Regions from separate parts of the Leptolyngbya sp. NIES-2104 genome, predicted to be linked through region 2. Evidence: predicted binding sites of a transcription regulator. Region 2 holds the regulator's gene; each other region holds the start of a gene.
What was found. Region 2 encodes NtcA, which controls nitrogen genes in cyanobacteria. Its sites were predicted from a motif close to TTTGTANNNNNNNNTACAAA; they were not measured.

Region 1: the regulator NtcA is predicted to act here: its motif matches at 1,222-1,241, upstream of NIES2104_RS12520 (MSMEG_0569 family flavin-dependent oxidoreductase).
Region 3: the regulator NtcA is predicted to act here: its motif matches at 1,339-1,358, upstream of NIES2104_RS22545 (P-II family nitrogen regulator).
Region 4: the regulator NtcA is predicted to act here: its motif matches at 1,265-1,284, upstream of NIES2104_RS13785 (DUF4327 family protein).

What each region holds. Positions count from the first base shown of each region.
Region 1 is NZ_BBWW01000001.1:2,687,774-2,690,985, forward strand. Features, by position in the region: gene NIES2104_RS12520 (MSMEG_0569 family flavin-dependent oxidoreductase) at 1-1,171, opposite strand, end outside; gene NIES2104_RS12525 (NAD(P)-dependent oxidoreductase) at 1,430-2,359, shown strand; gene NIES2104_RS12530 (LuxR C-terminal-related transcriptional regulator) at 2,356-3,212, opposite strand, start outside.
Region 2 is NZ_BBWW01000001.1:2,289,709-2,292,920, reverse strand. Features, by position in the region: gene NIES2104_RS10560 (YdeI family protein) at 1-584, opposite strand, end outside; gene ntcA (global nitrogen regulator NtcA) at 908-1,579, shown strand; gene NIES2104_RS10550 (DUF3084 domain-containing protein) at 1,697-3,091, shown strand; gene NIES2104_RS10545 (pre-16S rRNA-processing nuclease YqgF) at 3,120-3,212, shown strand, end outside.
Region 3 is NZ_BBWW01000001.1:4,683,253-4,686,464, forward strand. Features, by position in the region: gene NIES2104_RS22535 (DsbA family protein) at 1-305, shown strand, start outside; gene NIES2104_RS22540 (peptidase) at 337-762, shown strand; gene NIES2104_RS22545 (P-II family nitrogen regulator) at 928-1,266, opposite strand; gene NIES2104_RS22550 (hypothetical protein) at 1,468-2,037, opposite strand; gene queF (preQ(1) synthase) at 2,271-2,669, shown strand; gene NIES2104_RS22560 (acyltransferase) at 2,733-3,212, shown strand, end outside.
Region 4 is NZ_BBWW01000001.1:2,947,169-2,950,380, reverse strand. Features, by position in the region: gene pdxA (4-hydroxythreonine-4-phosphate dehydrogenase PdxA) at 80-1,099, shown strand; gene NIES2104_RS13785 (DUF4327 family protein) at 1,388-1,609, shown strand; gene dapF (diaminopimelate epimerase) at 1,667-2,512, opposite strand; gene NIES2104_RS13775 (hypothetical protein) at 2,598-2,813, shown strand; gene NIES2104_RS13770 (alpha/beta fold hydrolase) at 2,870-3,212, opposite strand, start outside.

The DNA.
Region 1 (3,212 bases), 400 kb from region 2:
TCGCAATTCCAGAAAATCGCCCAGATCCCCAGGTGTACAGCCAGGGTAACCCAAGAAAGTAAAATCCCCAAATCGGAGTGACCCCGCGTTCGTGTCCGGGATAGCCTTTACCATCAAATACCGGAACTTCAATCCAGCGAAAATCCGATCGATAACCCGTACACCAAATGATCGCTTCGATGTTCTGACAATCGAGCATTCCTGATTCTTCTACAGGCTCCCACACCGGATGATACGACGGCTCGATCGAGGCTTCGATTTGATTCTTTTCGATGAAGGTATCGATCGTTTTCTTAATGCTCTCAGAGACGGCATCAGCGCGATCGAGATTCTGTTTAAGATTGGTTTCAAACTCGATCGTGGTTCCGTTCACGGTCTTTAATCTGCCATACAAGTGCATTCCTTCGAGGGCAAAATGTCGCAGATCAATTTCTCGTCCGCCATCGCGACCTGTGACATAGTGATTTGCTTTGCTTCTGACCGTTTCTTTTTGGGGATGATCGTCGATCGACAAATCATAATAGCCCATCTGATCCAACCAATCGACCACATCTTTACCGCGATACCGTCTCGGAGTCCGGGGCGCACTTCCCACAGATAAATGCACAGTTTTCCCAGCTAAGTGTAAGTCTTCTGCAATTTGACAGCCTGATTGCCCAGTTCCAATGACTAAGACATGGTTCGGCAAAGATTGAGGATTTCTGTATTCTGAAGCGTGTAATTGTTGAATCGTGTCAGGAAAGCGCTCTCGCAGGCTTGGAATTTTTGGTAGATGATAGCTTCCCGCAGCAATCACCACTTGATCGGCTGTAAACACTCCGATCGAGGTGGTCAGTTCAAAGCGATCGTCGTGCTGTCGGACTTTTAGAACTTCGACTCCTTCGCGAATCGGGGGATCAAAAGAAGCGGCATAGCTTTTGACATAGTCCACGATCGCGTCTTTTTGCATAAATCCGTGAGGATCAACACCGTTATACGGGTAGCCCGGAAGCTGACATTGCCAGTTTGGAGTGACCAAGCAGAAGGTATCCCAGCGTTTTTCTTTCCAGGCATGAGCGATCGTATGCTTCTCGAAAATGAGATGCTCGATCGCTTTTTCTTTCAGGCAATAGCTCATCGATAAGCCCGATTGCCCACCGCCAACAATAATCACCGGATAATGAGTTTGCATAGGAAGATCCGTAATACCAATGACAGCGTAAAGGGTAAGGGTCGCCGTTTATTGTAGTGGTCAATACCAAGGCATTGCAATTAATCAGGTCACAGACTGACGGAAATTAGTGCCTTTTACCTCTATCGATTGATTGATGCGATCGAACAATCGTTGCGAATAAACTACGGATGCGTCAGATTCTACTGCTGTACTCTTGGACACTGTACAGAGTTCCTCGGACTGTCTTTCTCTGCAAAAGAATTTCTAGGTTTTTTTATGTGTGCTCTACCTCGTTCTCTCTCAGGCACAAGGATTTTAGTGACTGGGGCAAGTGGTTTTATTGGTCGTCCTCTTTGTCAGCGACTTCGACAGCATCAAGCAGAAGTGTTTGGAGTGTCGCGATTTCCACAAGAGTCGAATGGTTCAATCCGATGGATGCAGGCAGATGTCACTAGCTTCGATGACATGCGGCGAATTGTGACAAGGGTGAAGCCTGATTTGCTTTTTCACTTGGCGGCGGATTCTTCGGCATCTCGAAGTTTAGAAGCGGTACGATCGACGTTACAAGGAAACTTAGTGAGTACGGTTAACTTGCTCACGCTGATGGCTGAAGTGGGCGGGCGGATTGTTTTGGCGGGATCACTCGAAGAACCGAATGAAGGTGAAATGCCGATCGCGTCTTCCCCATATGCAGCGGCGAAATGGTCAAGTACGATCTACGCTCAGATGTTTCAGCAGCTATATCAGTTGCCGATCGTCAGAGCGCGAATTTATATGGTGTATGGTCCAGGACAAATGAACTTTAAGAAGCTGATTCCCCATGTGACGCAGGCGTTGCTCAATGGAGAAGCTCCCCAACTATCGAGCGGTCAGCGATTGATTGATTGGATTTATGTCGATGATGTGGTGGATGGATTGATTGCTGCGGCACGTTCGCCAGAAGATGGGGTGTTTGAACTTGGTTCTGGAACGTTAACTTCGATCGCTGAAATTGTGCAGCGTTTGAATCGGATGATTAATCCCAGGATTCAGCCTTTGTTTGGAGCATTGCCTGATCGACCGATGGAACAGGTCAGAGTCGCGAACATTGCCGATTCAATGTCTAAACTGAACTGGCAGCCCAAGGTTTCTCTAGAAGAAGGATTAGCGCGAACTGTGGATTGGTATGCTGCTTATCAGCGATCGGACGTTCCTTTTTGTGCTTAGATCCATCCTTGAACGATCGATTGATAAATTGCTTGATACCGTGTTCGAGACTTGAGTTTGCTCATGACATTGTTCAAGTGAAATTTAACCGTACTTTCGCTAATAATCAATTGATCCGCGATGTCTCGATCGCGAAATCCCTGAGTCAGCAGTCTCAAAATTTCAATCTCTCGTTCTGATAAGACTGACGATTCAACCGTCGGGATTTTAAGCAGAACTTGGATCATGTTGCGATCGGGACTCGGTTCAATTTGCAGCGCGTTGGGAAACATGCGATCGCAAAGTCGTTTGAGTTCATCAATCTCGTTGGTTAACGGCACGATTCCATCAAGCGAAACAAAGTCATTTCCATACACTAATCGACCATAGGAACAATTCATCTTAGACAACACTTCCGCAACTTTCAGGAAGCCATAAACGATCGCAGGTTCAAACTGCTTCTCAGTTCCCACTAGCGTAAATCGTGCTTGACTTAGAATCGTCGCAAGCTGATCCGACAATACCAATTCATCAAATCGAGGGTGCGGCGATGAAGCGGATTGTTGGTGATACTTAATCGCGGTATCTAATGAAATCGTGACAATCGTGCACAGCGTTTGTAACACTTCCAAAAAAGCGGGTTCTAGAGCATGACAGCTAAACATTGCCAATACGCCTAAAACGCGATTGCTGGCAATTAAGGGATAGCCTGCAAATCCGCAAATATTGTTCTCGATCGCCCATTCTCGATCGCCTACCCAAGATTCCGCAGGCAGATTATTGCTGAGAAACGACACGCGATTCAGCGCTATTTTTCCCACTTTGTAAGCCCCGATCGGGACTCGTCCAAACCTGCCATCGGTGCGCGTCGATA
Region 2 (3,212 bases):
GTTCGATCGAGGGGCGATCGATTCTGAGCAACAGCGATGATCGTCTTTTCGATTCGGTTCTGTCGTGTCTCAGATCGTTTCGCGCTCTCGATCCAATAGAGAATCACTTTCTTTGTCGAGTTGCTGAACGCCTCGAAATTTTGTTGTACGATCGCATTTTTTCCCAACGCTTCGATCAAATCTGGCGGTAAGATTAGCGCCTCGATCGCATCTAAAGAAGTCCAAGATCCATCGAGTTTTGCCGCTTCAATTTTTTTACTCCCCGCTTCGGTCATTAAGCCCTGTTCGATTAATTCGTCGATGTATTGCTTGTTCAATTTTGACCAAACACTTTTGGGTTTTCGAGGTGTAAAAATCTGCATATAGCGATCGTCATCGAGCGATTTCGCCTTACTGTCGATCCAGCCAAAACAAAGCGCTTCCTTTACAGCTTCAGGATATCGGACGCTCGGCTTACTGCTTTTCACTTTGTAGTAAATTAGCCAAATTCCGATCGCAGTTTCATGATTTTGTTGCAGCCAATTTCGCCAAGTGGCGCGGTCGATCACTTCTATTTTTTCTAGCTGGTCTTCAAATCTGGGCATGGTTGAAAATGCTGACTTTCTTACTTAGGAGAATTAACAATTCCTTAAGGGTTGCGTCTACATCCTGGTGGCTTTCACGGTATGATGTGTGGAAATTATTGCAGTTCTCAAAAAGAAGACCTCAATATTACTGAAAATAGCGCACCTGAACTCAGAAAATTTACGGAGATTTTCAAAATCAGAGCAAAAATGTAGCGCAGTGTACAAAAACCATTTGAGGACTCAGTTTTAGTGGTCTAAAGTCATCGATTGTTCACAAAGTGCACATCGCGTTACTGACTCGGTAAACTGCTCCAGTTTCACTCGATACGATAAGGAAAGAAATGGTAGTGACCAAGGATAGACCGCTCGCAACAATGTTTCGTCAGATCGGGGGAGGTGCGTATCCTCCTGTTATTGAGACGTTTGAACGCGGTAAGACAATCTTTTTTCCGGGTGATCCAGCGGAACGAGTCTATTTTCTCGTTAAGGGTGCGGTCAAACTCTCACGGGTCTACGAAGCAGGCGAAGAAATTACAGTAGCGCTGTTAAGAGAAAATAGCGTGTTCGGGGTGTTATCGCTGATTACCGGACAGCGTGCCGATCGCTTTTATCACGCGGTCGCATTTACCCCGGTTGAATTGCTTTCAGTGCCGATCGAACAAGTCGAAAAAGCTCTGAAAGAAAACCCAGAACTTTCGATGTTAATGCTCAAAGGCTTATCATCGCGGATTCTTCAGACCGAGATGATGATTGAAACCTTGGCACACCGAGACATGGGATCACGCCTGGTGAGTTTTCTTTTGATTCTGTGTCGTGATTTTGGTGTGCCGACGCAAGAAGGAATCATGATCGATTTGAAACTGTCGCATCAAGCGATCGCAGAAGCGATCGGATCAACTCGTGTAACGGTTACTCGATTATTGGGTGATTTGCGGCAAGACAAAATGATTTCGATTCACAAGAAAAAGATCACCGTTCACAATCCTGTAACGCTGAGTCAACAATTCACCTAATTCGCTTAAAATTCTTTCCTGAAGGACGCGCCCGAAGTTTAGAGGGAACAGGCATAATGAAAGGCGGGTCTAGAATTGCCTCAGACCGTTTTGGGTGGGGGATGACTTGGGAGTAGTATGTCCGATGTCGGGCTGATTTTAATTCTGGTGGTGCTGGTGTTGGGGGGAGCGATCGCGACAATTGGCGATCGTTTAGGAACCCGTGTGGGAAAAGCCCGCCTCAGTTTGTTCAATCTCCGCCCTAAGCAAACCGCTGTCGTCGTCACGATCTTAACCGGAACGCTAATTTCTGCTTCGACGCTGGGCGTGTTGCTGCTGGCGAGTAAGACCTTCCGGGAAATGCTGCTGAACTTCGGACGGATTCAGTCGGAATTGCGCGATCGAGGACGCGATTTAGAAAAAGTGTCGGCTGATTTGAAAGCGACTGATGCCCAGAAAGCTCAGGTCGAGAAGCAACTGACAGAAGCGCGATCGGAACGTGCTCAAGTCGAAGAACAGCTCAAACGAATTAATGCCAATTTGCAGACCTCGATTGATCGGCAACGGGAAACCAATGCTCAACTGCGAACGACGGAAGCTCAGCGCGATGCAACTCGTCGTCAATTAGAGACGGTTTCGGGTCAAGCTGAGAAGCTGCGGACTGAAATCGCTCAACTGCAATCCGAACAAGACAAATTGATTGAACAGCGCGATCAGGTGAAGACCCAGATTGCAGCGCGAGATGAAGAAATTGCAGAGCGGACACGAGTGATCGAACAGCGCGATCGCGAAATTAGTGAACGCGATCGCGTGATTGCAGAACGTGGAGAAAATCTGAAACGATTGGAATCACAACGTGCCGCGCTGACTGAGGCGCTCCAGCAATTCGGGCGAGATGTGCAACTGGTTCGGAGCGGTGATTTAGCGATCTATCGCACACAAGTCTTATCTTCTGCGGTTGTGCGTGTGGTCGAACCCGGAGGCGCAAGAGCAGCGGTTGATCAACTGTTACAGTATGCGAATCGGGCGGCAATTCAATCGCTACAACCGGGGCGAAATGATCAAGTTGTCCAAATTCCGATCGCAGAAGTGGAAGGCTTGATTCGGCAGATTAGTGACGGTCAGGATTATCTGGTTCGTGTGCAAGCCCGCGCCAACTATGTGAAGGGCGAAAATAGCGCGGTGTTTGTTTATGTCAATGCGGTTCCGAATCGGGTGGTATTTCTCGAAGGAGATACGATCGCATCGCAAACGATTGATCCGTCGAAACTCTCGTCTCAGGACTTTCAGAAATCGATTCAGGACTTGTTCGCGGCTTCTAATTCCCGCGCTCGTGTCGCTGGGGTTTTAAACGACAACATCGAAATCGAGAAGCTGTTAACGCTTGGACCTTTTATTGAACAGTTGCGACGTTATCCGACTGCGATCGAGATTAGGGCGGTCGCATCACAAGTGACTTACACAGCAGGACCTCTAAAAATAGAATTAGTGGCGGTGCAGAACGGGCAAGTGATTTTAAGAGCATCCAGTTAACGAACTTTTTTGAGAGTAGAGGCGCATCATGGCGGAACAGCCAGTGATTTTGGGATTTGATCCAGGGCGGCAAAAGTGCGGTTTAGCGGTGATGGGGGTCGATCGAAGACTTTACTACCAT
Region 3 (3,212 bases), 2.4 Mb from region 2:
CGAAAGCAGCTTGGGCAGCCGGACAGCAAGGGAAATTCTGGGAATTTCATGATGGACTGTTCGCACAGCAGAAAGAATTAGGAGAGCCGTTGTATGCGAGTTTGGCGAAAAGCTTGAAACTAGATGTAGGGCGGTTCGATCGCGATCGCAATTCTGCATCCGCCGAAGCCGCTATCACTCAAGATTTGCAACTCGCGGAAAAACTGGGAATCAATGGAACGCCGTTTTTTGTGATGAATGGTCGTGTATTCTCTGGAGATGTTGAACTCGCCGCATTAGAGCAAGTTCTCAATCAAGCGCAATAGATGGAAGTGAGAAGTGAACATGAAACGATGGATGTCTTGGCTTTGGGCGGTTCCCGTTGCGATTTCAGTTTCGACGAGCGCAATTGCCCAAACACCAAATCGACCGTATGCCCCGATTCCGCTGACACCAGGCAGAGAAGTCAACGATCGCTTATCGGATGCGGATATTCCCACCGGACAGGGCAATTTTGCGCGGGATTATCTTGTGCAATTGCAGGCGGGGGATCAAATTGCGATCGATTTGTCCTCGGATAGTTTTGATTCGATCGTGATGTTGATGACGACGAATGGATCAACCGTGGCAGAGAACGATGATGGACCGGATGGCACGACAAATTCGTTACTGTTTACTCGAATTGCGCGAACTGGAAATTACATCGTTCGGGTGAAAGCGTTTGGAGAAACCGCAGGCGGACCTTTTAAGCTGAAATTAACGCGATTAAGACCTGTGCAGTAAGTCAGTTTGATTAGTCTTCTCACTTCGTTGCTAACCCGCCCCGGAATGGAATTCGGGGCGGACAAACAACGGAGCGCGAGAAATCATCAAATTTACAATCAACAAAAAGAGGCAATCCAAACCGGGCTGCCTCTCATCGTTTGAATCAGTTAAAAATTAGTGTCGCTAAACCGCTTCAAAGTTCTTCTCACCCGTCCGAATCCGAACCACTTGATCCACTGGAGTAATGAAGATCTTACCGTCTCCAATTTCTCCCGTTCGAGCGGCAACGATGATTTTATCAACCACCATATCCACCTGATCATCTTCGACCACGATTTCGATTTTGAGCTTTTGTAAAAACTCAACCGTGTATTCAGATCCCCGGTAGCGCTCAGTTTGACCTTTCTGCCGTCCAAACCCTCGGACTTCAGAAACCGTCATTCCGACAATTCCAGCGTTGACTAATGCAATTTTGACTTCATCGAGTTTAAATGGGCGAACAATCGCTTCAACCTTTTTCAAGCGCTTACACTCCTTAATCCTAATTTCTATCGTTCGGGCATGACACTATCTATCATTGTTCACAAAAAAGATTTTGTAACAACGAATACGATCGATAGCCAGTTTACCCGATCGCAGTGCTGATCTTCGAGTTTCGCACGACCCGCGAAAAATCGGAATTCTCAGTAGCAATTCGTAATTTGAGTGTTACGAATCAAGACGTTACTTGGAGGAAGGAGCTAACAACGGACGCACCAACAAGAAGCCTGCACCAAAGGCACTGATAACAATTAAGCCAATCACAACCGCCAGCATCCAGCCGTTTAATTCGATGTAAGACTCTTTTTCTGGCTTGATTTTGCGACGGGGTTTGCTGTCTTGTTCGATGATTAGCTTTTCTTCGATCGGTTCAAGTGGCTTCAGTTCCAAATGGGGCGGGAGCGGTTCAGCGACGGGTTCAGCAAGCATCCGAGGCGGCATTACTGGAATGTGAAAGGTTGGCTCTTCGATCGTCAAATCCACACGAGGAGCAGACGGAGCCGTAGAAGGCTGAATCGCGTTCGAGAATTTGCGAAGTTGGAGGGCGGCTTGTACCGTTTTTTCGATCTCTTGACGCAATTGTTGATTTTGTTGAGCCAACTTCTGATTTTCAGTTTTGATTGACTCCATTGCGGTTTTGGTTGCCTGAAGTTCTGCAACGACTTCGCGATACACCGAGATGGGGACAGCAGGAGCGTGTGCAACCGATGTAGGAGGCAAGTTAACCGATCGAGGTGGCGTTTTTTGCGTCATGGGGTTCATAGCTGTAAAAGTAATCCGAAAAAGCTCGAAATGGTGATGCCTCAGAATAGCTGCAATTGAAGCAATCAACGCACTTTTAGTCAAGTTTTTTGCAGAAAAATTTTCAATAAAAGCTGGAGATTCGGGGATTGCTGAGAGAATCGCTAAAAAATCAGTTGTTTCAATCGTGCATCCGTGTAAATCCGATTGCTAAGATCGATCAGGTTATTTTCTCTCAATTCAATATGACACAAGCGCAAGAACACCCGGAAGTGAAGTACGGGGAACGCCTGATCGAAGAAGGCAAGCTCATCACATTTCCCAATCCTAGACCCGGAAGACGGTACACGATTTCGATTACGCTGCCAGAGTTTACGTGCAAGTGTCCGTTTTCTGGCTATCCCGATTTCGGCACGATCTATGTCAACTATGTGCCTGATCAACGGGTGGTGGAGTTGAAGGCGATTAAGCTCTATATCAATAGTTATCGCGATCGCTACATTTCCCACGAAGAAGCCGCAAACCAAATTCTCGATGATATGGTCGAAGCTTGTAATCCGTTAGAAGTCACGGTGAAAGCCGACTACACGCCGCGTGGGAATGTTCACACCGTGGTTGAAGTCACGCATCAGAAACAGGCGTAATCACTGCCCAATCTGGAATAGAAACTTGGGCAGACTAGCGCTGAAGTTTCTATTCCCATCCCCGTGAATTCACCTGTAAAGTCTTCCTCAAATCGATTCCTCGAATTAGATGTTTTGCGCGGAATTGCAGCATTTAGCGTCGTTCTGTTTCACTACACTAGCCAGTACGCTACGTTATTTCAGCATTCCTCAGCGCTCTGGTTTTACTTCGCGATCGGGCGGCATGGGGTGGAATTATTTTTCATGATTAGCGGCTTTGTGATTCTGATGTCGCTGGAGCGGACAAAGCGCGGATTAGATTTTATTGTGGGACGGGCAGCAAGGTTGTATCCGGCGTACTGGGTTGCGATCGCGCTGACGAGTATCGTGGTCGCGATCGCTCAAATTCCGACGCTGCAAGTGACACAGATCGAAGGATTGGTCAATTTCACGATGCTGCATGGATTTTTCAAAGTTCCTCATGTCGATGATGTGTACTGGACACTTCAGCTTGAGTTGTGTTTCTACGGGTTGATGTTTGCTGTGTATCGGTTGCAATGGCTG
Region 4 (3,212 bases), 660 kb from region 2:
GTGCAATTCTCCTCTTAAACAGCGATCGAATCATCAATTTACGTATTGTAAAGCAGTTCAGTCACCCTCTCTTCACATCATGACTCGTTTAATCATTTCAATGGGTGATCCTGCCGGAATCGGTGCAGAGGTCATTCTCAAAGCGTTATTTGATCGCCCAACTACTGATATTACGATCGCTGGAAATCGCGCTTATTTGAACGAACTCTACGATCGCCTCCGCTCCGATTCAAATCTTGCAAATCCAAACGATCTGAACGTTCTAGATCTCGATCTTCCTGGAGAAATCACGCTCAGCAAGGAAAGTGCAATCAGCGGTGAAGCGAGTTTTCGATATTTAGAAACGGCAATCGATCGCACATTAGCAGGCGAATTTGATGGAATTGTCACGGCTCCGATCGCAAAATCTGCTTGGAAAGCCGCAGGTCACATTTATCCAGGACAAACCGAACTCTTAGCCGAAAAAGCTGGAATCGATCGCTTTGGCATGATGTTTGTTGCTCGATCGCCTCACACCGACTGGACATTACGCGCACTCTTGGCAACAACCCACATTCCACTCAAGCAAGTTCCAGAAGCGCTCACCTTTGACGGACTGACTCAGAAGTTGGAATTACTCATCGAATGCCTTGAGGAGGCGTTTGGAATCGATCAGCCGCGAATTGCGATCGCAGGACTGAATCCCCACAGCGGCGAACAGGGACAACTCGGACGCGAAGAAATCGATTGGTTGTCTCCCTGGCTGGAATCGATGAGAAAACAATTTCCTCACGTTCAATTGGATGGGTTATTGCCACCTGATACGATGTGGGTTAAACCAGGTCAAGCCTGGTTTGGTTCCGGTCGTGGTTCGGCTCATGATGCTTATCTAGCGCTGTATCACGATCAGGGATTAATTCCGGTAAAATTGATGGCGTTCGATCGCGCTGTGAATACCTCGATCGGGCTTCCCTTCGTGCGGACTTCTCCGGATCATGGAACCGCATTCGACATCGCTGGAAAGGGAATTGCTGATGCAACCAGTATGAAAGCCGCGATCGATTTCGCGATCGAACTTGTTCAGCGTCGGTCATCATTCTTACCAATCAAAGCAATTTGATTCTCTAATGCTTGTTCCGGACCTTCATCTGTCAAACTTAGGGAAGACAACAAAATTTTGCTAAATTCACTACAATTTGCAGTGAGGTTGAATGTTAGGGGTTGTTGACTTTGGCAATACATCTTAAATTTTTAGCTCAGAAATGAGGTAGAAAATAAGAAGAATTCAGTATATCTCACTACAAAGTTACGCTGTTTGGAGGAGACAGACGGCGAAAGGCTTTGGACTTCTTAATTTGTTAATTAGGTTGATATCTTCGATTCCCAGATTTCTCAGGAAGGTAGACCCATGCTTCAGACTGCACAGTACTCGCTTGGCATGATTCAAGACGAAGTACGACATCTCATTGACAGCGGACTTGTCAGCCGACAACAGCCGATTTATACGTTATGCAAGCACATCCCAGCCCGTGAATGGATGCGCTTTGAAACCGAATTAGAGCGATATGATTTCCTGCTGCGCGATCGCATTGGCGATTTGATGTGCCAGGAATGCTGGGACAACGACTAGGGAAAGATGCACCGAGAATCAGACGCTTTTTGAAACCTGTCTGATTCTCGCCCAAGATTAGTCTCGACTCCCAGCGAAGACTTTATCCGCACTTCCGGTCATATAGATTCTGTTATCGGTTGCCCATTCGATTTGGAGACAGCCGCCGGGTAATTCGATCGTGGCTCGTCGATCGCATTTCTGATTTAGCACTCCTGCGACCAACGACGCACAAGCTCCCGTTCCGCAAGCAAGCGTGATCCCGGCTCCTCGCTCCCAAACTCGCATTTTCAGGTAGTCCGATCGCACAATTTCAATAAATTCGGTATTGGTTCGCTGTGGGAAAACGGTGTGATTCTCGAACAACGGTCCAATTTTTTCAAGCTCGATCGCTGCAACACTGTCAACAAACGTAATGCAGTGCGGGTTGCCCATACTGACACACGTCACATTCCAAGTTTGTCCTGCGACTTCAAGTGGCAGATTGATTACTTTCTGATCTGGAGCCGCTAACGTCGTTGGAATTTCTCCAGCCAATAACCGAGGTTCACCCATATCGACCGTGACTTGTCCGTTCGATTCAAACTTCGGAACCATCACACCCGCAAGGGTATGAATCCGATACTGTTCTTTTGATCGTCCAGTATCCGCAACTTCCAAATCCGCAATAAATCGACCCAAGCAACGAATTCCATTGCCGCACATTTCCGGCTCTGACCCATCAGAGTTAAAAATTCGCATTGTGTAATCGGTTCCATCTTGACCCGGAAGCGCAAAAATCACGCCATCCGCCCCGATCCCGAAATGTCGATCGCACCAGTCCACTGCCTCTTCAGGTGAGAGTTTTGGCTCAGTTGAGTCGCGATTATCGATCAAAATAAAGTCGTTGCCCAGTCCGTGATACTTTGTGAATTCGATCGTCATGATGAACAGTTACAGAAGTGTGTGAATTTTGGGGAATTGAGGCACTCTAGTAGGTTAGAACGGTTTCGATCGAGGACTTCCCCCAATGAGTATTGAACTAGATACCGGATTGCCAAGTACTCGTCAAATTCAGACGATTATTCGCGATGAAAAAGAAATCGAGATGAAGCTTTCCACAGGTGATTTGCTCACTGGGAAAGTCCGCTGGCAAGACCCTCATTGTATCTGCATCATGGATCACTATGACCAAGCAACGATCGTATGGCGACAATCGATCGTTTTTGTCAAACCTAAGATATAGATGTTCTTTTCTGACGAGACGATGGGGGCAAGATGCAAGTCTGGCTCCCATTTTTCTTAGAACCTGCGTTTTCTCGATCGATATTTTTCCAGAAATCCTAAAATTCCCGCTGCCAACTGCTCTGGATATTCCTCATGCAATCCGAGCGATCCGGGCATCCGATACACCTGCACCCCAGAAAAATGCGCTAACACTTCAATTTCCTGACGCGATTTCGGTGGCATCTGTTCACCAATTACCATCATTACGGGCACTGGGAGTGGCTGAAACCAGTTAAACCAATCTTGACGCGATCGCACTCGATCCAATCCCCCCGTCACGAAGGCGGCTGAAGCAAATCGCGCTCCTTTTTTCTTTGTCGTTTTCCATTTTTGCTCGATCAGTTCAGGCGTAATATTC